One region of the Nocardiopsis gilva YIM 90087 genome, then DNA from elsewhere that is predicted to be linked to it. Evidence: riboswitches for the same ligand, from Rfam matches in the RefSeq annotation. Region 1 holds a riboswitch; the other holds the start of a gene.
The links. A riboswitch is a leader RNA that binds a small molecule or an ion and turns the genes downstream of it on or off. The one in region 1 is predicted to bind glycine.

Region 1 (9,729 bases):
CTCAACGGGGCAACCCGTGTGACCTTCCCTCGGTCGTCGTTCACTCGCCAGGGAGAGGACAGCAACGCCTCCGCTGTCCGCAATCGGACAATTCGCTCTTCTCCGTTGCCCGCGGAATTCGGCAACCCTACGGTATTCGCGTGGGTGGTAGCCGCTGCAAGCACGAACTTCTACCCGGCCAGTGCGGGCTGTGTCGCGTGGCCAACAGTGTCCTTGTCGAACGCGTTGTGGTCACACGCGGGGGACTGGTATTCCGCCGGTCGACGCGCTGCGCCGCCCTGGTGGAGGGACAGCGGAAAGCCAGGTGGCGCGGAGACGAGGTGGGCGATCCGGAGAATGTTCCGATCGACCGTGTCCTCTACGACCGCGCCCCGTGTATCAACTGCTTTCCCGATTACGCTGGACCCGGTGCCAAGCTCTGCTGGGTTCTGCAATCGGGAGTGTGGCACAAAGGCCTGCTCAAACGGTGGCGGGGACGCAATTCCGTCGGCCTCTGGGAGGCCGACGTCGTCTACGCGGCCGATCACACCCAACGCACCCTGGTCCTCGACGAACGCTTCCTCCGCCCACGCGACCCGAACGAACAGACCTCGACCTGAACCGGCCGCGCGGTACCATCGGGCGGCATCCAAGCGGCAATCAGGCGGGGTGAGGGCATGGCGACGATCAACCTGGAGTTCAGCGAAGAGGAGCTGAAGCAGATCCGTCAGGCTGCCTAACTCGAGGAGACCGCCGTCTGTGAGCTGATCCGAAAGATTGTCCTCGCCGAAACCCACCATCGTCTTGTAATGGCGACGGCTCACCAGGTCACACGGACGTCTGCTGGACTGAACGCCAGGCTAGCGCGGTAGAGGCGGATCCTGAGCATCGAGACGGTCCGCTCGGCACGACGTTCCCTCGGCGACCACCGCAGTGACTTCAGGATTGGACACGGTCTCACCTCGGCCGTCGAACATGGGCCAGTCCAGCGGTTCGTCCCAGACACGGTTCGCCATGGCCGCCAGGTGGACACCTTGGCGGATGATCTCTGCTTCCGCAATACCGCGACGCCGCGCGGATTCCTTGATCAGAGCGAGGTCCGCTGAATCGACATAGACCGTCAATCTCTTCATGGCCATATACCGATGCTGCCCCACGAACCCGTCGTCTGAGGGGACAACGCGGCACAAGCGTTGTCGGTTCGCTCCGTGATCAGCACTCGATGACATTGACCGCGAGCCCGCCGCGGCTGGTCTCCTTGTACTTGTCGTGCATGTCACGGCCGGTGTCCCGCATGGTCTTGATGACCTTGTCCAGGGAGACGAAGTGGCTGCCGTCGCCGCGCAGGGCGATGCGGGTGGCGCTGATCGCTTTGACCGAGGCTAGGGCGTTGCGTTCGATGCAGGGGACCTGGACCAGGCCGCCGATCGGGTCGCAGGTGAGGCCGAGGTTGTGTTCCATGGCGATCTCGGCGGCGTTCTCCACCTGGGCCGGGGTGGCGCCCAGGGCCTCGGCGAGGCCGCCCGCTGCCATGGAGGAGGCGGAGCCGACCTCGCCCTGGCAGCCGACTTCGGCGCCGGAGATGGAGGCGTTCTCCTTGAAGAGGATGCCGATCGCGCCCGCTGTGAGCAGGAAACGGACGACGCCGTCGTCGTTGGCGCCGTCGCTGAAGTGGGTGTAGTAGTGCAGGACGGCGGGGACGATCCCGGCCGCGCCGTTGGTCGGGGCGGTCACCACACGGCCGCCCGCCGCGTTCTCCTCGTTCACGGCCAGGGCGTAGAGGGTGATCCAGTCGCTGCCGCGCATCGGGTCGCTGAGGTCGGTCCGGTCCGGCTTGGCCAGGCCGGTGGCGTCGCACGTGCCGCCCAGCTGGCGGTAGAGGCGGTGGGCGCGGCGGGGGACCTTGAGGCCGCCGGGGAGGGTGCCCTCGGTGGTGACGCCGCGGCGGACGCACTGGCGCATCACGTGCCAGATCTCCAGCAGCTCGTCGTGGATCTGCTGGCGCGTGCGGCCGAACGCCTGCTCGTTGGCGAGCATGATGGCGCTGATCGACATGCCCGTCTCGCGGCACAGCCCGAGCAGCTCCGCGGCCGTGGCGAACGGGTAGGGCAGCGGGGTGTCGTCCGGCTTGATGCGGTCGGCTCCGGCGGCTTCCTCGTCGACGACGAAACCGCCGCCCACCGAGTAGTAGATCCGCGAGCGGAGCTCGGCGCCCTCGGCGTCGAAGGCCACGAACCGCATGCCGTTGGGGTGCCCCGGCAGGCTCTCCTTGCGGCGGAAGTCGACGTGCTCGGCCGGGTCGAAGGTGATCTCGCGGTGACCGCCCAGCGCGAGGCGCCGGGTGGTGCGCACCTCGCTCAGCAGCCCCGACACCGCGTCGACGTCGACGTCCTCCGGGGTCTCCCCGAGCAGACCGAGGATGACCGCGGTGTCGCTTCCGTGCCCCTTGCCGGTGAGCGCGAGCGAGCCGTACAGCTCGGCGCGCACCGTGGCCACCCGGTCGAGCAGGCCGGTGTCGACCAGGCCCGTGACGAACGTGCGGGCCGCCTTCATCGGGCCCACAGTGTGCGAGCTGGAAGGGCCGATGCCGATCTTGAATAGGTCGAAAACGCTGATGGCCATGGTTCCTGCCCTCCTCGTTGAGTACAGGGTGCGGTAGTTGGAAGCGGTTGTGGGGGCACCGGCCGTAAAACGCCGACAGCCGGGCCCTGCGCCGAACTCGGTGCGACGGCGCACGGCCCGGCTGTCTGATGACGAGGTATGAGGTCGTGCGGCGGCGAACCGCCGCGCGACCCGATCCCGTTCGCCGGGGGTAGCGGGGGTGGCCCGCTACAGGCCCGGGTAGAGCGGGTGCTTGCGCGCGAGGGCGACCACGCGGTCGCGCAGGGCGGCCGCGTCGTACTCCGGCTCGAGCGCCTCGGCGAGGATGTCGGCGACCTCGGCGAAGTCCGTCTCGTCGAAGCCCCGGGTGGCCAGCGCCGGCGTGCCGACGCGCAGGCCGGACGTGACCATCGGCGGGCGCGGGTCGTTGGGCACCGCGTTGCGGTTGACCGTGATGCCGATCTCGTGCAGGCGGTCCTCGGCCTCCCGGCCGTTGAGCTCGGAGTTCACCAGGTCCACCAGCACCAGGTGCACATCGGTGCCGCCGGTGAGCACCCGCACCCCGGCCTCAACGGCGTCGGGCTGGGTCAGGCGCTCGGCGAGGATCCGCGCACCGGCCTGGGTGCGCCGCTGGCGGTCGGCGAACTCCTCGCCCGCCGCCATCTTCAGCGCGACCGCCTTCGCCGCGATCACGTGCTCCAGCGGGCCGCCCTGCATGCCGGGGAACACCGCCGAGTTGATCTTCTTGCCCAGCTCCTCCTTGGCGAGGATGAGCCCGCCGCGAGGGCCGCCGAGGGTCTTGTGCGTGGTGGTGGTGACGACGTCGGCGTAGGGCACCGGGTTGGGGTGCAGCCCGGCCGCCACCAGACCGGCGAAGTGCGCCATGTCGACGAACAGGATCGCGCCGACCTCGTCGGCGATCTCGCGGAACCGGGCGAAGTCCAGCTGCCGCGGGTAGGCCGACCACCCGGCCACGATCATCTTCGGCTGGTGCTCCTTGGCGAGCTTCTCGACCTCGTCGTAGTCGACGGTGCCGTCCTCGTCGCGCACGTGGTAGGCCACGGCGTTGAGGATCTTGCCGGAGTAGTTGAGCCGCATGCCGTGGGTCAGGTGCCCGCCGTGCGCGAGGTCCAGGCCGAGGATGGTGTCGCCCGGCTTGAGTAGCGCGAAGTACACCGCCGTGTTGGCCTGGGCGCCCGAGTGCGGCTGCACGTTGGCGTGCTCGGCGCCGAACAGCGCCTTGGCGCGGTCGATCGCGAGCTGCTCGACGACGTCGACGTGCTCGCAGCCGCCGTAGTAGCGGCGGCCGGGGTAGCCCTCGGCGTACTTGTTGGTGAGGACGGTCCCCTGGGCCTCCAGCACCGCCTGGGGCGCGAAGTTCTCGGAGGCGATCATCTCCAGCGTGTCACGCTGCCGGGCGAGCTCGTCGTTGACGGCCGCCGCGACCTCGGGGTCGTACTGCGCCAGCGGCTGGTCGAGGATGTTGCGCGTCTCGGTCATGTGATCAGCCCTCGCCTTCGGTGACCTGGGTGTACTGCTCGGGGGTCAGCAGGTCGGCCGGGTCCTCGGAGAGTTCCACCTTGAAGAGCCAGCCGCGCCCGTAGGGGTCTTCGCCGATGATCTCGGGGTTCTCCACCGCGGCCTGGTTGACGTCGACGACCTCGCCGTTCACCGGCGCGTAGATGTCGCTGACGGACTTGGTCGACTCGACCTCGCCGCAGGTGTCACCGGCCGCTACCGTCGTCCCGGTCTCCGGCGGGTCGACGAAGACGATGTCCCCCAGCGCCTCGGTGGCGAAGGCCGTGATGCCGATGGTGGCGACACCATCGTTGATGGCCACCCACTCGTGCTCTTTCGTGTAGTTCAGCTCAGCGGGAACGCTCAATTCAACTCCCCAGGAGATCATTCGTTGTCCGGCACCGCGCGACACGTCCGCGCGGTCGTGTCCTGCACCATGCGGCTCGTCATCGGCCCCGACAGAGATTCTGCCGGGTCGCCGACGTGGCCCGCACCGCGGCTCGCGCCCTGGCCCCAGAAGGCCAGGAACATCAGCGATCCCGCTTGTAGAAGGGCAGCTCGACCACGTCGACCGCCTCCGCGCGACCCCGCACGTCCACGGTGAACTCACCGGAGGCGATGTCGAGGTCGCCGTCGACGTAGGCCATCGCGATCGGCTTGCCCAGCGTAGGGGAGGGGGCGCCACTGGTGATGGACCCCACCGGCGTTCCCTCCCGCAGGACCTGCTGACCGTTGCGCAGCGGGCGGCGGCCCCGGCCGATGAGGCCGATCAGGCGACGTGTGCGCTCGGTCTCGGCGGCCTTGGCCAGCGCGGCGCGGCCCACAAAGTCGCCGTCCTTCTCGAACTTGACCACGCGGCCCTGGCCGGCGTCGAAGGGCGTGAGGTCGGCGCTGAGCTCGTTGCCGTACAGCGGCATCCCCGCCTCCAGGCGCAGCGTGTCGCGCGCGGACAGCCCGGCCGGCACGAGGCCGTAGGGCTCTCCGGCGGTGAGCAGCGCGTCCCAGACGGCGGGGGCGTCGGAGCCCGGCCGGAGGAAGATCTCGAACCCGTCCTCACCGGTGTAGCCGGTGCGGGCGAGCAGAACGGGGTGGCCGGCCACGGTGTGGGCGTAGCCCGCGTAGTACTTGATCTCGGAGAGGTCGGCGTCGGTGAGGGGAGCGAGGATCCGCACGGCCTCCGGGCCCTGCAGCGCGATGAGCGCGTAGTCGGCGGACTGGTCCGCCACCCGGGCGTCGAACCCCGCGACGCGCTCGGTGAGCGCGGCCACGACGGTGTCGTTGTTGGCGGCGTTGGCGACGACTAGGTACTCCTCCTCGCCGAGGCGGTAGACGATCAGGTCGTCGAGCACCCCGCCGTCCGCGGCGGTGATCATCGTGTAGCGGGCGCGGCCGACCTTGACCTTGGAGAGGTACCCGGCCAGCGCGTAGTCGAGGAACGCGGCGGCCTGCGGGCCGGTGACGCTGATTTCCCCCATGTGGGACAGGTCGAACAGGCCGGCGCGCTCGCGCACCGCCTTGTGCTCGGCGGTCTCGCTGCCGTAGCGCAGCGGCATCAGCCACCCGGCGAAGTCGACCAGGGTGGCACCCAGCCGCTCGTGGACCGCGTTCAGCGGTGTAGTGCGGGGGGCGCTCGTAGGCTCCGTCATGGGCACTCCCGAGAGGATGGACGTCGTATCTGCAAAGGCGTTGCCATCCTCCCCCTCTGTCATCGGTGCCTGAGAGCTTCACCCGCGCACGGCGTGGCTTGCACCTTCGGCGAGGAGCGGTGAGCTCCTGCTTTCCAGAGTGGTCTCGCCCGTACGGTCCTGTGCGCCTGAGAGGTTGTCTTCGGGGAGGAATTGCTCCTTCGGCGGCCCGCGCTGGATGCGCGGGCACTCTCCCGTACGGGGTCAGCAACTACCGGTCAGCCTAGCAGCGGCGATGACGCGCCCCCAAGGGTGCCCACCGGCAGGCCCCTCCCGGCGATGGCCATGGCGATTCTGTCGAAAAGCCGACGAAAATCGACAGACTTTCCGTGATCACCGCCGAGAGGCGGGAGCGTCAGGCCTTGCGGCGGTTGCGGACGGCTTCGGCCAGCCCGCTCAGGACGCCCTCGGTGGTCTCCCAGCTCATGCACTTGTCGGTGATGGACTGGCCGTAGGTGAGGTCGGCCGGGTCGTGGAGCTTCTGCGCGCCCTCGATGAGGTTGCTCTCCAGCATCACGCCGATGATGCCCTTCTCGCCCCCGGCGATCTGGTCGCCGATGGTGCTGGCCACGCCCGGCTGGCGGGTGTGGTCCTTGCCGCTGTTGGCGTGGCTGGCGTCGATCATGACGCGGCGGGGCAGGCCCGATTCCTCGATGACGTCGAGCGCCGCGCCGACGCTCTGCGCGTCGAAGTTGGGGCCGGAGCGCCCGCCGCGGAGGATGACGTGGCAGTCGGAGTTGCCATGGGTCACCACGACCGACCCGGCGCCGCTGGGGTCGATACCGAAGAAGGTGTGCGAGGCGGCGGCAGCGCCGCAGGCGTCCACCGCGACCTGGACGTCGCCGTCGGTGCCGTTCTTGAAGCCGACCGGCATGCTCAGCCCGCTGCTGAGCTGGCGGTGTACCTGGCTCTCGGTCGTGCGCGCGCCGATGGCACCCCACGCCACCGCGTCGGCGATGTACTGCGGGGTGATCGGGTCGAGGAACTCGGTGCCGGAGGGGACCCCCAGCGAGCCGATGTCGAGGAGCAGCTTGCGGGCGGTGCGCAGCCCGCGGTGGACGTCATAGGTCTCGTCCAGGCCCGGGTCGTTGATCAGGCCCTTCCAGCCGAGAGTGGTGCGCGGCTTCTCGAAGTAGACGCGCATCACCACGCACAGCTCGCTGCTGAGCGACGGGATGAGGCTCTTGAGGCGGTGCGCGTAGTCGAGCGCGGCGTCGGGGTCGTGGACCGAACACGGCCCGACGATCACCAGCAGTCGGTCGTCGGTGCCGTCGATGATCCCCTTGATCTCGGCGCGGGCGTCCTCGACGAGGGCGCTGCGCTTGGGGCCCATGGGCAGCTCGGCCAGGACGTCCTGTGGTGCGACCAGGGGAAGGTAGCTCTCGACCCTGGTGTCGTTGGTGTTCGGCATGCCGTTCCTCTATCCCTCATCCCCGGTTGGCCTTCGGCAACCCTAACGCTACGGAACTGTCGAGACTTCCGATGGCCCTCGATTGTGGTGCGGGTCATCGGTGCTGATCACGGGGGACAGGAATGCGCCCGCCCGGCCCGTCCGGGCGCGCGTGTCGCCCCCCGCCGGCCGCCGTCGGCCTCGTCGGTGCTGTCCTTGCTCATTGCTCATTCTGTCTCGTCCTTGAGCCCCGGGAAGTCCTCTTCCCAGTACTCGTGCTCGTTGCGGGAGCCGCTGTCGGCGCTGCGCCTCTCCTCGGCCGCGCGCAGCTGCACCCGCCGGATCTTGCCGGAGACCGTCTTGGGCAGCTCGGCGAACTCCAGGCGCCGCACCCGCTTGAAGGGGGAGAGGTTCTGCCGCGCGTAGCGGAGGATGTCGCGCGCGGTCTCGGGGTCCGGCGCTCTGCCCTCCACGAGGGCGACATACGCCTTGGGCACGGCCAGCCGCACCGGGTCGGGGGAGGGCACGACGGCGGCCTCGGCCACGGCCTCGTGTTCGATGAGCACGCTCTCCAGCTCGAAGGGGGAGATGCGGTAGTCGGAGGCCTTGAAGACGTCGTCGCCCCGCCCGATGTAGGTGATGTAGCCGCCGGCGTCGCGGTGGGCGACATCCCCGGTGTGGTAGCGCCCGTCGCGCATCACCTGCTTGGTGCGCTCGTCGTTGTCGCGGTACCCGGCCATCAGCCCGACCGGGTCGTCGGCCATGTCGAGGCAGATCTCGCCCTGGTCGCCGACCTCCCCGGTGACCGGGTCCTCCAGCGCGATGGTGAACCCCGGCATGGGGCGGCCCATGGACCCGGGCCGGATCTCCTGGCCGGGGCCGTTGCCGATCTGCAGGGTCGTCTCCGTCTGCCCGAACCCGTCGCGCACCGTCAGCCCCCAGGCGCGCCGCACCTGCTCGATGACCTCGGGGTTGAGCGGTTCACCCGCCGCCACCACCTCCCGGATGGGCACGTTCCACGCGCCCAGGTCGGCCTGGATGAGCATCCGCCACACCGTGGGCGGCGCGCAGAACGTGTCGACGCCGCAGCGCGCGATCTGGCTGAGCAGGTAGGCGGCGTTGAACTTGGACTGGTTTACCACCAGCACCGTGGCCTGGGCGTTCCACGGCGCGAAGATACTGCTGTAGGCGTGCTTGGCCCAGCCCGGCGAGGAGATGTTCAGGTGTACGTCGCCGGGGCGGATCCCCACCCAGAACATGGTCGACAGGTGCCCCACCGGATAGGACAGGTGGGTGTGCAGCACCAGCTTGGGCTGGGAGGTGGTCCCCGACGTGAAGTACAGCAGCAGCGGGTCGTCGGCGGAGGTGGGGCCGTCTGGCGCGAAGTCCAGCCCGGCGTGCTGGGCGTCGGTGTAGTCGAGCCACCCCTCCATGATCCCGACCGCGATGCGGGTCCAGTGGCCGCCGAGCCCCTCGAACTTGGGGGTGTCCGCGGCGCTGGCGATGACATGGGCGACTCCGCCCCGCTCGATGCGGTCGGCGAGGTCGGCCGTGGAGAGCAGCGTGGTCGCCGGGACGATGACCGCGCCGAGCCGCATCGCGGCCAGGGTCGCCTCCCACAGCTCCACCTGGTTGCCGAGCATGATCAGGATGCGGTCGCCGCGGCGCACGCCCTGGGCGTGCAGCCAGTTGGCCACCTGGCCGGAGCGCTGCGCGAGCTCGGCGTAGGTCTGCTTCGTCTCGGTGCCGTCCTCCTCGACGATCCACAGCGCGAGTCGGTCGGGGTGCTCCGCGGCCGCGACGTCGAAGTGGTCCAGCGCCCAGTTGAAGTGATCGGGCCGTGGCCAGCGGAACTCGCGGTGGGCCAGGGCCTGGTCCTCGCGGTGGTCGAGCAGGAAGTCGCGGGCGGAGCGGAACTCGCGGGTGGCCGGACTGGACATGGGCGGACCTCCACGTCGTCATTGTGACTCTGGTCACCATACCCGGGCGAATGACCCACGCCCGAGCCGACCCGCTCAAGATCAACGCGAGATGGAATCCTGTCTAGGATTGGAGCGATGGCCGCCGGTGCCGCGCGTCGTCGCCTCCCTTCGACCGCTCGCCGGCCGTGCCCGGTCCCCTGCTCTTGAGGTTCTGTCACACACGACCGTCCACGTGTATACGGAAGGTGCATGCCCGATGCGCACGCTGTACCCGCCGATCGATCCCTACGACACCGGCATGCTCGATGTCGGTGACGGGAACCGGATCTACTGGGAGCTCTGCGGGAACCCCACGGGTAAGCCCGTGGTGTTCCTGCACGGCGGCCCCGGCGGCGGGTGCGGGCCGGCGCACCGGCGCCTCTTCGACCCGGAGAAGTACCGCATCCTCCTGTTCGACCAGCGCAACTGCGGCCGCAGCACGCCGCACGCCAGCGGCATGGACGTCGACCTCAAGGCCAACACCACCCAGGCGCTGGTCAAGGACATGGAGCGGCTGCGCCGCATGATCGGCGTGGAGAAGTGGCAGGTCTTCGGCGGCTCCTGGGGCAGCGCGCTCGCGCTGGCCTACGCCGAG
Region 2 (9,729 bases), 1.2 Mb from region 1:
GTCGGCGGAGGGTGTCGCATCCGCGCCGCGACCGGCGGCCACGACCGGCGACGCCGGTGAGGTGCCCGGCGATCGGGCGAGCAACGAGACCTGCGAAGAACCTGACCAGGCTCCGCGTCGCCCTGATGACTCCGGGCCACCGTCCAGCGACAGGAAGGGAGCGACATCCCCACCATGAGTGCACGCCCAGGGGCTTTTGGCCGCCGTATGACAGGGGTCGGGGGGTGGCCCCGATGAAGGCCGTTGTGATGGCTGGAGGCGAGGGGACCCGCCTGCGGCCGATGACCGCCAACCAGCCCAAACCCCTGCTGCCCGTTGTGAACAAGCCGATCATGGAACACGTGCTGCGTCTCCTCAAGCGGCACGGGATCGACGACACGGTTGTCACCGTGCAGTTCCTCGCCACCCTGATCCGGAACTACTTCGGTGACGGCGAGGAGCTCGGGATGAACCTGAGCTATGTCGCCGAGGAGGTTCCCCTCGGAACGGCTGGCAGCGTCAAGAACGCCGAGGAACAGCTCCGCGGCGAGCCGTTCATCGTCATTTCCGGTGACGCGCTCACCGACATCGACCTCTCCGACATGGTGCGGTTCCACCGGGAGAACGGCGCCATGGTCACCATTGGCCTCAAACGGGTCGCCAACCCCTTGGAATTCGGCATCATCATCGTGGACGAACAGGGGCGCATTCAGCGCTTCTTGGAGAAGCCCACATGGGGGCAGGTCTTCTCCGACACGGTGAACACCGGCATCTACATCATGGAGCCGGAGGTCCTCGACCATGTCGCCGCGGGCGAGGTCGTCGACTGGTCCGGCGACGTCTTCCCGAAGCTGCTGAAGGACGGGGCGCCGCTCTACGGCTACATCGCCGACGGCTACTGGGAGGACGTGGGGACCCACGAGAGCTATCTGAGGTCCCAGGCCGACGTCCTGTCCGGCAAGGTCGACGTCGACATCGACGGCTTCGAGGTCTCCCCGGGGGTCTGGGTGGCCGAGGGCGCCGATGTCGACCCGGAGGCCGTGCTCAAGGGCCCGCTCTACATCGGTGACTACGCCAAGGTCGAGGCGGGGGCCGAACTCCGCGAGTTCACCGTCCTCGGCAGCAACGTGGTCGTGCGCTCCGAAGCGTTCCTGCACCGCACCGTGGTGCACAGCAACGTCTTCATCGGCGCCAGCACCAACATGCGCGGCTGCGTCATCGGCAAGAACACCGACGTGATGTCGGGAGCCCGGATCGAGGAGGGCGCCGTCGTCGGTGAGGAATGCGTCATCGAGTCCGAGGCGTACCTCTCCAACGACATCAAGGTCTACCCCTTCAAGACCATCGAGGCCGGGGCGGTCGTCAACGCGAACGTCATCTGGGAGTCGCGCGGCCAGCGCTCCCTGTTCGGCCCCCGCGGCGTCTCCGGGCTGATCAACGTGGAGATCACGCCCGAACTCGCGGTCCGTCTGGCCAGCGCGTACGCCACCACCCTGAAGAAGGGCTCGGTGGTCATCACCTCCCGGGACGTCTCCCGGGCGGCGCGCACCCTCAAGCGCGCCGTGATCAGCGCGCTCACCGCCGCGGCCATCGACGTCCGCGACCTGGAGGTCGTGCCGCTGCCGGTGGCGCGCTTCCACACCTCGCAGAGCGGCGTGGCCGGGGGCATCAGCCTGCGCACCACGCCCGGCGACCCGCAGTCGGTGGACATCGTCTTCCTCGACGACCGCGGCGCCGACCTCTCCCCGGCGGCCCAGCGGAAACTGGAGCGGGTCTTCTCCCGCGCCGAGTACCGCCGGGCGTTCCCCGGGGAGATCGCCGAACTGTCCTTCCCCTCGCGCGGCGTGGAGTCCTACGCCCACGAGCTGCTGCGGCGCGTCGACACCACGGGTGTCGCCGAGGCCGAGCTGAAGGTCGTCGTCGACTGCGCCGGAGGATCCGCCTCGCTCATCCTGCCGTCGCTGCTCGGCCGGATCGGGGTCGACGTCCTGACGGTCAACAACCGGCTGGACGAGAGCTCGCCCACGGACACGCTCGCCAAGCAGATGCGCGACCTGCAGCGCCTGGGCGACCTCGTGAAGTCCTCGGGGGCCGACTTCGGCGTCCGGTTCGACCCCGTGGCCGAGCGGCTCGCGCTCGTGGACGAGAACGGTGAACTGGTCGACAACGACCGCGCCCTGCTGGTCGTCCTCGACCTCGTGGCCGCCGAGCGCCGGGGCGGCCGGGTCGCCCTGCCGGTGACCACCACCCGGGTGGCCGAGCAGGTGGCGTCGTACCACGGCGCCCAGGTGCAGTGGACACCGACGTCCACCGACGAGCTGACCAAGGCGGCCAAGGCCGAGGACATCATCTTCGCCTCCGACGGGCGCGGCGGCTACCTGCTCCCCGAGTTCTCGCGTACGACTGACGGCATCGCCGCGTTCGTCCGGTTGCTCGGCCTGGTGGCGCGCACCCGGATGTCGCTGAGCCAGATCGACCGGCGCATCCCGCAGGCGCACCTGCTGCGCCGGTCCGTTCCCACACCGTGGGCGGTCAAGGGCAGCGTCATGCGCGCCGTGGTGGAGGCCGCCGGCGACCGCGAGATCGACACCACCGACGGCGTCCGGGTCCTTGAGCCCGGCGGCGGGTGGGCCCTCATCCTGCCCGACACCGCCGAAGCCGTCACCCACCTGTGGGCCGAAGGCCCCGACTCCGACACCGCGCAGCGTCTGCTGGACGAGTGGGCGGCCGTGGTCGAGCATGCCGAAGGCTGACGGCACCCGTGCGTGGACGGTGGGAGACACCTCTCGGCAGCGTCGCCGGGACACCTCGCACGGCGGCACGTACAGCGGGCGCCGTCACGCCGAAGGGCGGTGAGAGGCGCGTGCGTCCGGGCCGTCCGTGGAGCCGTCGAAGCGGCCCCACGGGCGGCCCGGTCCGCTGCCAGTGGTCGCGGCGGCGTCACGGGGGGCAGTGTCGCAGTGCCTTCCTGTCTGCTTCGAACCGCGAATATGGTTTAGAGTCGAGTGTCCCCGCAAGGCCGTGCGACACGGGAGTGTGGGGCTCAGCGATCGTGGGGGATGAAAGCCTTGTAAAGAAGCGCGAGGTGAGCCGGGAACCCGACGCCGGTACGCGGCGTTACCAGTGTTGGGTGAGCGGGCCGCCCGATCACCCGGCACCTACATGACGACCAGCCGAATCAAGCACCGCCCCGTGCGGTAGGAGGCCGAGCCGACCTATGTCGAGCGTTTACTGCACGCAGTGCGGTCACGCCGTTGCGGATGATGCCCGTTTCTGCTCCAACTGTGGTTCCCCCATCCGCGCGGCGGGACAGGAGGCTCCTCGTTCCGGCGAGCGCCGCGACTCCGTCGGTGAGACCACGTCCACGATCTCCATCTCGGGAATCCAGGCCCTCGAAGCCGAGATCGACGCGGGCGACGAGGCTCCCGCTGACCCCGCCAATGTCGACGCGCTGCCGGCCGGCACAGCGCTGCTGGTCGTCAAGCGCGGCCCGAACGCCGGGAGTCGCTTCCTGCTGGACAGCGACGTCACCACGGCCGGGCGCCACCCCAACAGCGACATCTTCCTCGACGACGTGACCGTCTCCCGGCGCCACGTGGAGTTCTTCCGGCGTGGAGACGGCTTCGGGGTTCGCGATGTCGGCAGCCTGAACGGCACATATGTCAACCGCGAGCGCATAGATGAGGCCGAGCTCGGCGGCGGCGACGAGGTGCAGATCGGCAAGTTCCGACTGGTGCTGCTGACCAAGCCGCGGCGCTGAACGGAAGCGCCCCAGGGAACCCGGTCGCACCCACAACCCGGCGGACGCGTTCATCCGCGCCGCGGGCCGCACGGTCGGCCCGCGGCAGGTTTGCACTGCCTCTTCACCGGAGAGCCTAATCTCAACGAGGACCGTCACGGATGGTGCGTTTGACAGGGGGTTCCCGAAATTCCCGCTGATTGGCGGGGTCACTGGCCTGGCCCGCGGCCGCCTTCGGCCCCGGACGGGTCTCGGAGATCGGGCCTCTCGCGGTGTACCGTGAAATGACGGATAAGAGCACGGAGCAGAGCACATCCTGGCGAGTGCCCATCCGGCACGACGAGTCGTGGGACGGAGCCGCAGTGAAGCACATGGAGGTCGTCGGCGTCCGGGTCGAGATGCCCTCGAACCAGCCGATCGTCCTGCTCAAAGAGTCCGACGGAGAACGCTACCTTCCGATCTGGATCGGTGCGGTGGAGGCCACCGCGATAGCTCTGGCCCAGCAGGGCGTCGTCCCCGCGCGGCCGTTGACCCATGACCTGTTCCGGGACGTCCTCGACGCGCTCGACGCCAGCCTGAGCACCGTCAACATCACGTCCCTGAGCGACGGCATCTTCTACGCCGACCTCGTCTTCTCCAATGGCGTCGAAGTGAGCGCGCGGCCCTCGGATTCCATCGCCCTCGCCCTGCGCACCGGCGCGCCGATCTACGCCCATGACGACGTCGTCGAGGAAGCCGGAGTTCCGATCCCGGATGAGCAGGAGGACGAGGTCGAGAAGTTCCGCGAGTTCCTGGACCAGATCACACCCGAGGACTTCGGCCGGACGACCTGAGGCCGGGAGCCGCAGGCAGCGGTGCGGTGGGCACGCCACTCGGGGCGGACCGCACCCGTCGAAGAGCGTGCTCTGAATGCGGATCCGAAGCAGGCCCGCGGGCGGCGGCGGGCCGTCGGGAGGGCGTCTGGGACCTCCACCGGCGAGTGACGGAGGGAGTGATCCCGCGCCGCGCATCTGCGGCTCCGCCCCATCGTGATCGGGGTGGCGTGCCTGGTTGCGGATGGGCGGTCGGGGAGCCACAGAACAGCCGAAGAGGTTCCACGACGCGCCGATGGGTGTCGTTGACGCTGTCCATCCGACCGGCTTACCTTCATTGTCGAAGGAACCCGCGGCGCACCCTTCGACCCCCTGTCAAACCGCCGTGGGCCGAGGAGCCGGAGGTTCGGCGGTGGCGGTTACGAGCGGCAAGCGGCAAGCCTCGGGTCTCACACGCTCAGCGTTACGGCGGGCTGGGGAGCAGGGGCTGCTGTGCGAAGAGGACGTGGTGGCGCTGCCTATGGACGTCGGCTATCGCGGCCCAACGGCATGTGCGGCCGCCGGAATCACCTACCGCCAGCTGGACTACTGGGCGAGAACCGGGCTGGTCGCCCCGAGTGTGCGCCAGGAGGGCGGCCGCGGCGGACCGCCGCTGTACAGCGTCCGCGACATCCTCATCCTCAAGGTCGTCAAGCGCCTGATCGACACGGGCATCTCCCTCCAGCAGATCCGAAACGCGGTGGAACACCTCCAGTGCCGCGACACCGCGGACATCGCCCAGATCACCCTGATGAGCGACGGCATCAGTGTCTATGAGTGCACGACCCCCGACGAGGTCGTCGAGCTGCTGCAGGGCGGACAGGGCGTGTTCGGGATCGCGCTGGGCCGGGTCTGGCGCGAGGTCGAGGGCCGACTGCGCGACCTTCCCGGCGAGCACCTGCCGCAGCCGGCCGACGCGCACCCTGGCGACGAGCTGGCGCGACGTCGCCGCGAGCGGCGGATCGGCTAGAAGCGCCGCGCGCGGGCCTTTTCCGCGTCGGCGGCCGTCCCGTCAAAACGTCGTGGAACAACAGCGATGTCCCAGGTGGCGGGGTTGGTCCCGGTCTCGTGAGGGCGGTAGCCGGGGAGGGGCAGCGCTGCGGTACGCGCCACGGTTTAGTACGGTTTGAGGAGACGCCAGGCTCACGATCTGCCGTCAGGGGGCGCTCGGACGTGCCCGATGGACGCTTCGTGGGCCGGTCGTCGTGCAGTGCGAACGAGCACCGTCCACCAGCGGTGCTCACCCGACGCACTGCCCACAAATGAACACGACCGGACCGTAGATACCACGCGGGAGAGACCCCCGACAGGGGCGCCGACGGGGCAATACTCCCCAGTAACCTCTCAGGCACCAGGGACCGCGTGGAGGAGGCCACTCTGGAGCGGCAGGCGCACTGCCGCCTGCGCCGCGCTTGCGCGGTATCGCGTGACAGAGGGGGAGACCACATAGGAGCAGCCGCGAGAACGGCTACTGCGACCAGGAGGTCTCCATGCCGGAGCAGCCCACCCATGAGAACACCACGGGGGGAGCGCCCGCGCGCGTTTTCGCCGACCGGCACATCGGCCCGGACCCGGCGGAACTCGGCCACATGCTCAAGGCGGTCGGATTCGGGTCCACGACGGATCTGATGACTGCCGCCGTCCCGGAGAGCATTCTCAGCACGCCGGGTGGTCCCGCTCCGCTGCGGCTTCCGGAGGCGGCCGGGGAAACCGCCGCGCTCGCCGAGCTGCGCGCCCTCGCCGACCGCAACCAGGTCCTCACGTCGATGATCGGTCGCGGGTACTACGGCACGGTCACCCCGCCGGTGATCCTCCGCAACATCCTGGAGAACCCGGCCTGGTACACGGCCTACACCCCCTACCAGCCCGAGATCTCCCAGGGGCGCCTCGAAGCCCTGCTGAACTTCCAGACGATGGTCAGCGACCTCACCGGGCTCGCGGTCTCCGGGGCCTCCCTCCTCGACGAGGCGACCGCCGCGGGCGAGGCCATGACGCTCGCCCGGCGCGCCACGCGCAGCAAGGCCGCGACCTTCATCGTCGACTCCGACACCTTCCCGCAGACACTGTCGGTGCTGCGCACCCGCGCCGAGCCGCTCGGTATCGACATCGTCGTCGCCGATCTGAGCGAGGGCCTGCCCGACATCGAGGCGTTCGGCGTGCTCGTGCAGTACCCCGCCGCCAGCGGCGCGATCCGCGATCCGCGCCCGGTCATCGATGCGGCCCACGAGCGCGGCGCCCTGGCCGTCGTCGCGGCCGACATCCTCGCCCTGACCATGCTCCGCAGCCCGGGTGAGATGGGCGCCGACATCGCCGTCGGCTCGACCCAGCGCTTCGGCGTTCCCATGGGCTTCGGCGGGCCGCACGCCGGCTACATGTCGGTGCGCGAGGGCCTGCAGCGCCAGCTGCCCGGCCGCCTCGTCGGCGTCTCGGTCGACAACGCGGGCAAGCCCGCCTACCGCCTCGCCCTGCAGACCCGTGAGCAGCACATCCGCCGCGAGAAGGCCACCAGCAACATCTGTACGGCCCAGGTCCTGCTGGCTGTCATGGCCGGGATGTACGCGGTCTACCACGGCCCGCACGGGCTGCGCGCGATCGCCGAGGACGTGCACGGCCGCACCGCCCGGCTCGCCGAGGGGCTGCGGGCCCGCGGCTTCGAGGTCCTGCACGGCGACTTCTTCGACACCCTGCGCGTCCGCGTCCAGGGCGGCGCCGACGGCGTGCTGCAGGCGGCCCGCGAGCGCGGGGTGAACCTGCTGCGCGTCTCCGACGACATCGTCGGCGTGTCCTGCGACGAGACCACCGCCGACGAGCACCTGGGCCTGGTGCTGTCGGCGTTCGGCGGCAAGGAGGGCACCGGAGTGGGCGACGGCGCGGCCGTCGCCCTGCCCGAGGCGCTGCGCCGCGGCGTGGACTACCTCGACCACCAGGTCTTCAACACCCACCGCAGCGAGACGTCCCTGCTGCGCTACATGCGCCGGCTGGCCGACAAGGACCTCGCCCTGGACCGCAGCATGATCCCGCTCGGCTCCTGCACCATGAAGCTCAACTCCACGGCCGAGATGGAGTCGATCACCTGGCCGGCGTTTGCCGAGCTGCACCCGTTCGCCCCCCTGGAGCAGGCCGCCGGAACCGTCGCCCTGGTGCGCGACCTGGAGGCGTGGCTGGCCGAGGTCACCGGGTACGACGCGGTGTCGCTGCAGCCCAACGCCGGGTCGCAGGGGGAGCTCGCCGGTCTGCTGGCGATCCGCGGCTACCACCGCGAGCGCGGCGAGGCCCAGCGCGAGGTCTGCCTGATTCCCAGCTCCGCCCACGGCACCAACGCGGCCAGCGCGGTGATGGCCGGTATGCGGGTCGCCGTGGTGGCCTGCGACAAGGGCGGCAACATCGACCTGGACGACCTGCGCGCCAAGATCGACAAGCACGGCGACGAGCTGGCCGCGCTGATGGTGACCTACCCGTCCACGCACGGCGTCTACGAGGACACCATCACCGAGGTGTGCCGCCTGGTGCACGAGGCCGGCGGCCAGGTCTACGTGGACGGCGCCAACCTCAACGCGCTGCTCGGCTGGGCCAAGCCGGGCAAGTTCGGGGCCGACGTCAGCCACCTCAACCTGCACAAGACCTTCTGCATCCCGCACGGCGGCGGCGGTCCGGGTGTCGGCCCGGTGGCGGTGCGGTCGCACCTGGCCGGGTTCCTCCCCAACCACCCGGGCCAGCCCGACGCGGGTCCGCACACCGGTGTCGGCCCCGTCTCGGCGGCGCCGTTCGGCTCGGCCGGGATCCTGCCGATCTCCTGGGCCTACATCCGGATGATGGGGGAGCAGGGGCTGCGCTCGGCCACCGAGGTGGCGGTCCTCAGCGCCAACTACGTCGCCAAGCGGCTGGAGCCCTACTACCCGGTCCTGTACACCGGCAAGGGCGGGCTGGTCGCCCACGAGTGCATCATCGACATCCGCGACCTGGCCAAGAAGACCGGCATCACCAACGAGGACGTGTCCAAGCGGCTGATCGACTACGGTTTCCACGCCCCCACCATGTCGTTCCCGGTGGCCGGGACCCTCATGGTTGAGCCCACGGAGAGCGAGAACCTGGCGGAGCTGGACCGCTTCATCGACGCGATGATCGCGATCCGCGCCGAGATCGACCGCGTCGCCGACGGCACCTACGACGCCGAGGACAACCCGCTGAAGAACGCCCCGCACACCGCCGAGGCGCTCACCGTCGACGACTGGAAGCACTCCTACACCCGCGGCGAGGGCGGCTACCCCGTGCCGGAGCTGCGGCTGAACAAGTACTGGTCCCCGGTCGGCCGCATTGACCAGGCCTACGGCGACCGCAACCTCGTCTGCGCCTGCCCGCCGCCCGAGGCCTTCGAGGAGTAAGCCGGGGCACAGAACACGGCCGTTGGAACGACGTGGCGCCGGTACCCGTGGTCGGGTACCGGCGCCACGTTTCGTGTGCAGTGGAGATGGGGCCGTTGAGAGCCGGGGCCGCCGACCTGTGCCCGGAAGCGTCGGCACCGGGGTCTGCTGTGCGGCCTTGTCGGTGGTCGGCTGATCCGGTGTTCTGTGGGAAAAGCGGCGCCGAGGGCGGTGGGGTGCTGGGCGCCCCTGTCCCCTGGCGGGTGGGTGAGGGGTCGCGGTGGCGGCCTGCTCCCAGCGCATCATCCGAGCCGGGCCCCGGACGGCGGCGCCGACGGCGAGGTGGGCCACGCGCCCCTCTCAGCTCGCGGGTGGGGCCGGGAAGGCGCTGTCCGCTCCCTTCCTCCGTTGATCTCGGCGATATCGACCGAATACGCGCCGGTATTCGGTCGATATCGCCGAGATCAACGGAGAGAGGGGTAACCGCGGTGGTGAAACGCCGGTCGTGGGCAGGCCGGAATGCCGCGTTTTCGCTGGACGTGAGAGCCCTTCCGCCATGCGGGAGCCCTGGGGCCTCTTCGAAGATGATCATGGGAATTCCTCTGATTGTGTCCGGTTTGTCGTAGGAATTCCCATGATCATCGCGAGGACGGATTCCGGACAGCGCCTTTCCCGCCTTTCGGCCGCCCGACCCTCACCCAGGAGCCGACAGGGCGCCCCGGCCCCCTCCGCCTTTGGTGCCGCCGTCGAGGCCCGGCCCGGATGGTCTGCTGAGAGCAGGCCGCCACCGTCACCCCCG

Region 2: it holds a riboswitch for glycine, as region 1 does, so the genes downstream of both, gcvP (aminomethyl-transferring glycine dehydrogenase) here and gcvT (glycine cleavage system aminomethyltransferase GcvT) in region 1, are expected to answer to the same signal.

What each region holds. Positions count from the first base shown of each region.
Region 1 covers NZ_CP022753.1:1,777,101-1,786,829, forward strand. Annotated here, with positions in the region: gene CDO52_RS27330 (hypothetical protein) at 171-803, opposite strand; gene CDO52_RS08370 (ribbon-helix-helix domain-containing protein) at 840-1,118, opposite strand; gene CDO52_RS08375 (L-serine ammonia-lyase) at 1,192-2,601, opposite strand; gene CDO52_RS08380 (serine hydroxymethyltransferase) at 2,809-4,080, opposite strand; gene gcvH (glycine cleavage system protein GcvH) at 4,085-4,465, opposite strand; gene gcvT (glycine cleavage system aminomethyltransferase GcvT) at 4,629-5,744, opposite strand; glycine riboswitch at 5,889-5,990, opposite strand; gene CDO52_RS08395 (3-deoxy-7-phosphoheptulonate synthase) at 6,139-7,194, opposite strand; gene CDO52_RS08400 (AMP-binding protein) at 7,401-9,113, opposite strand; gene pip (prolyl aminopeptidase) at 9,352-9,729, shown strand, end outside.
Region 2 covers NZ_CP022753.1:2,960,984-2,970,712, forward strand. Annotated here, with positions in the region: gene CDO52_RS13610 (CDP-alcohol phosphatidyltransferase family protein) at 1-178, shown strand, start outside; gene CDO52_RS13615 (mannose-1-phosphate guanyltransferase) at 234-2,732, shown strand; gene CDO52_RS13620 (FHA domain-containing protein) at 3,197-3,739, shown strand; gene CDO52_RS13625 (bifunctional nuclease family protein) at 4,081-4,551, shown strand; gene CDO52_RS13630 (MerR family transcriptional regulator) at 4,943-5,539, shown strand; gene CDO52_RS27455 (hypothetical protein) at 5,536-5,682, opposite strand; glycine riboswitch at 5,851-5,940, shown strand; gene gcvP (aminomethyl-transferring glycine dehydrogenase) at 6,060-8,951, shown strand.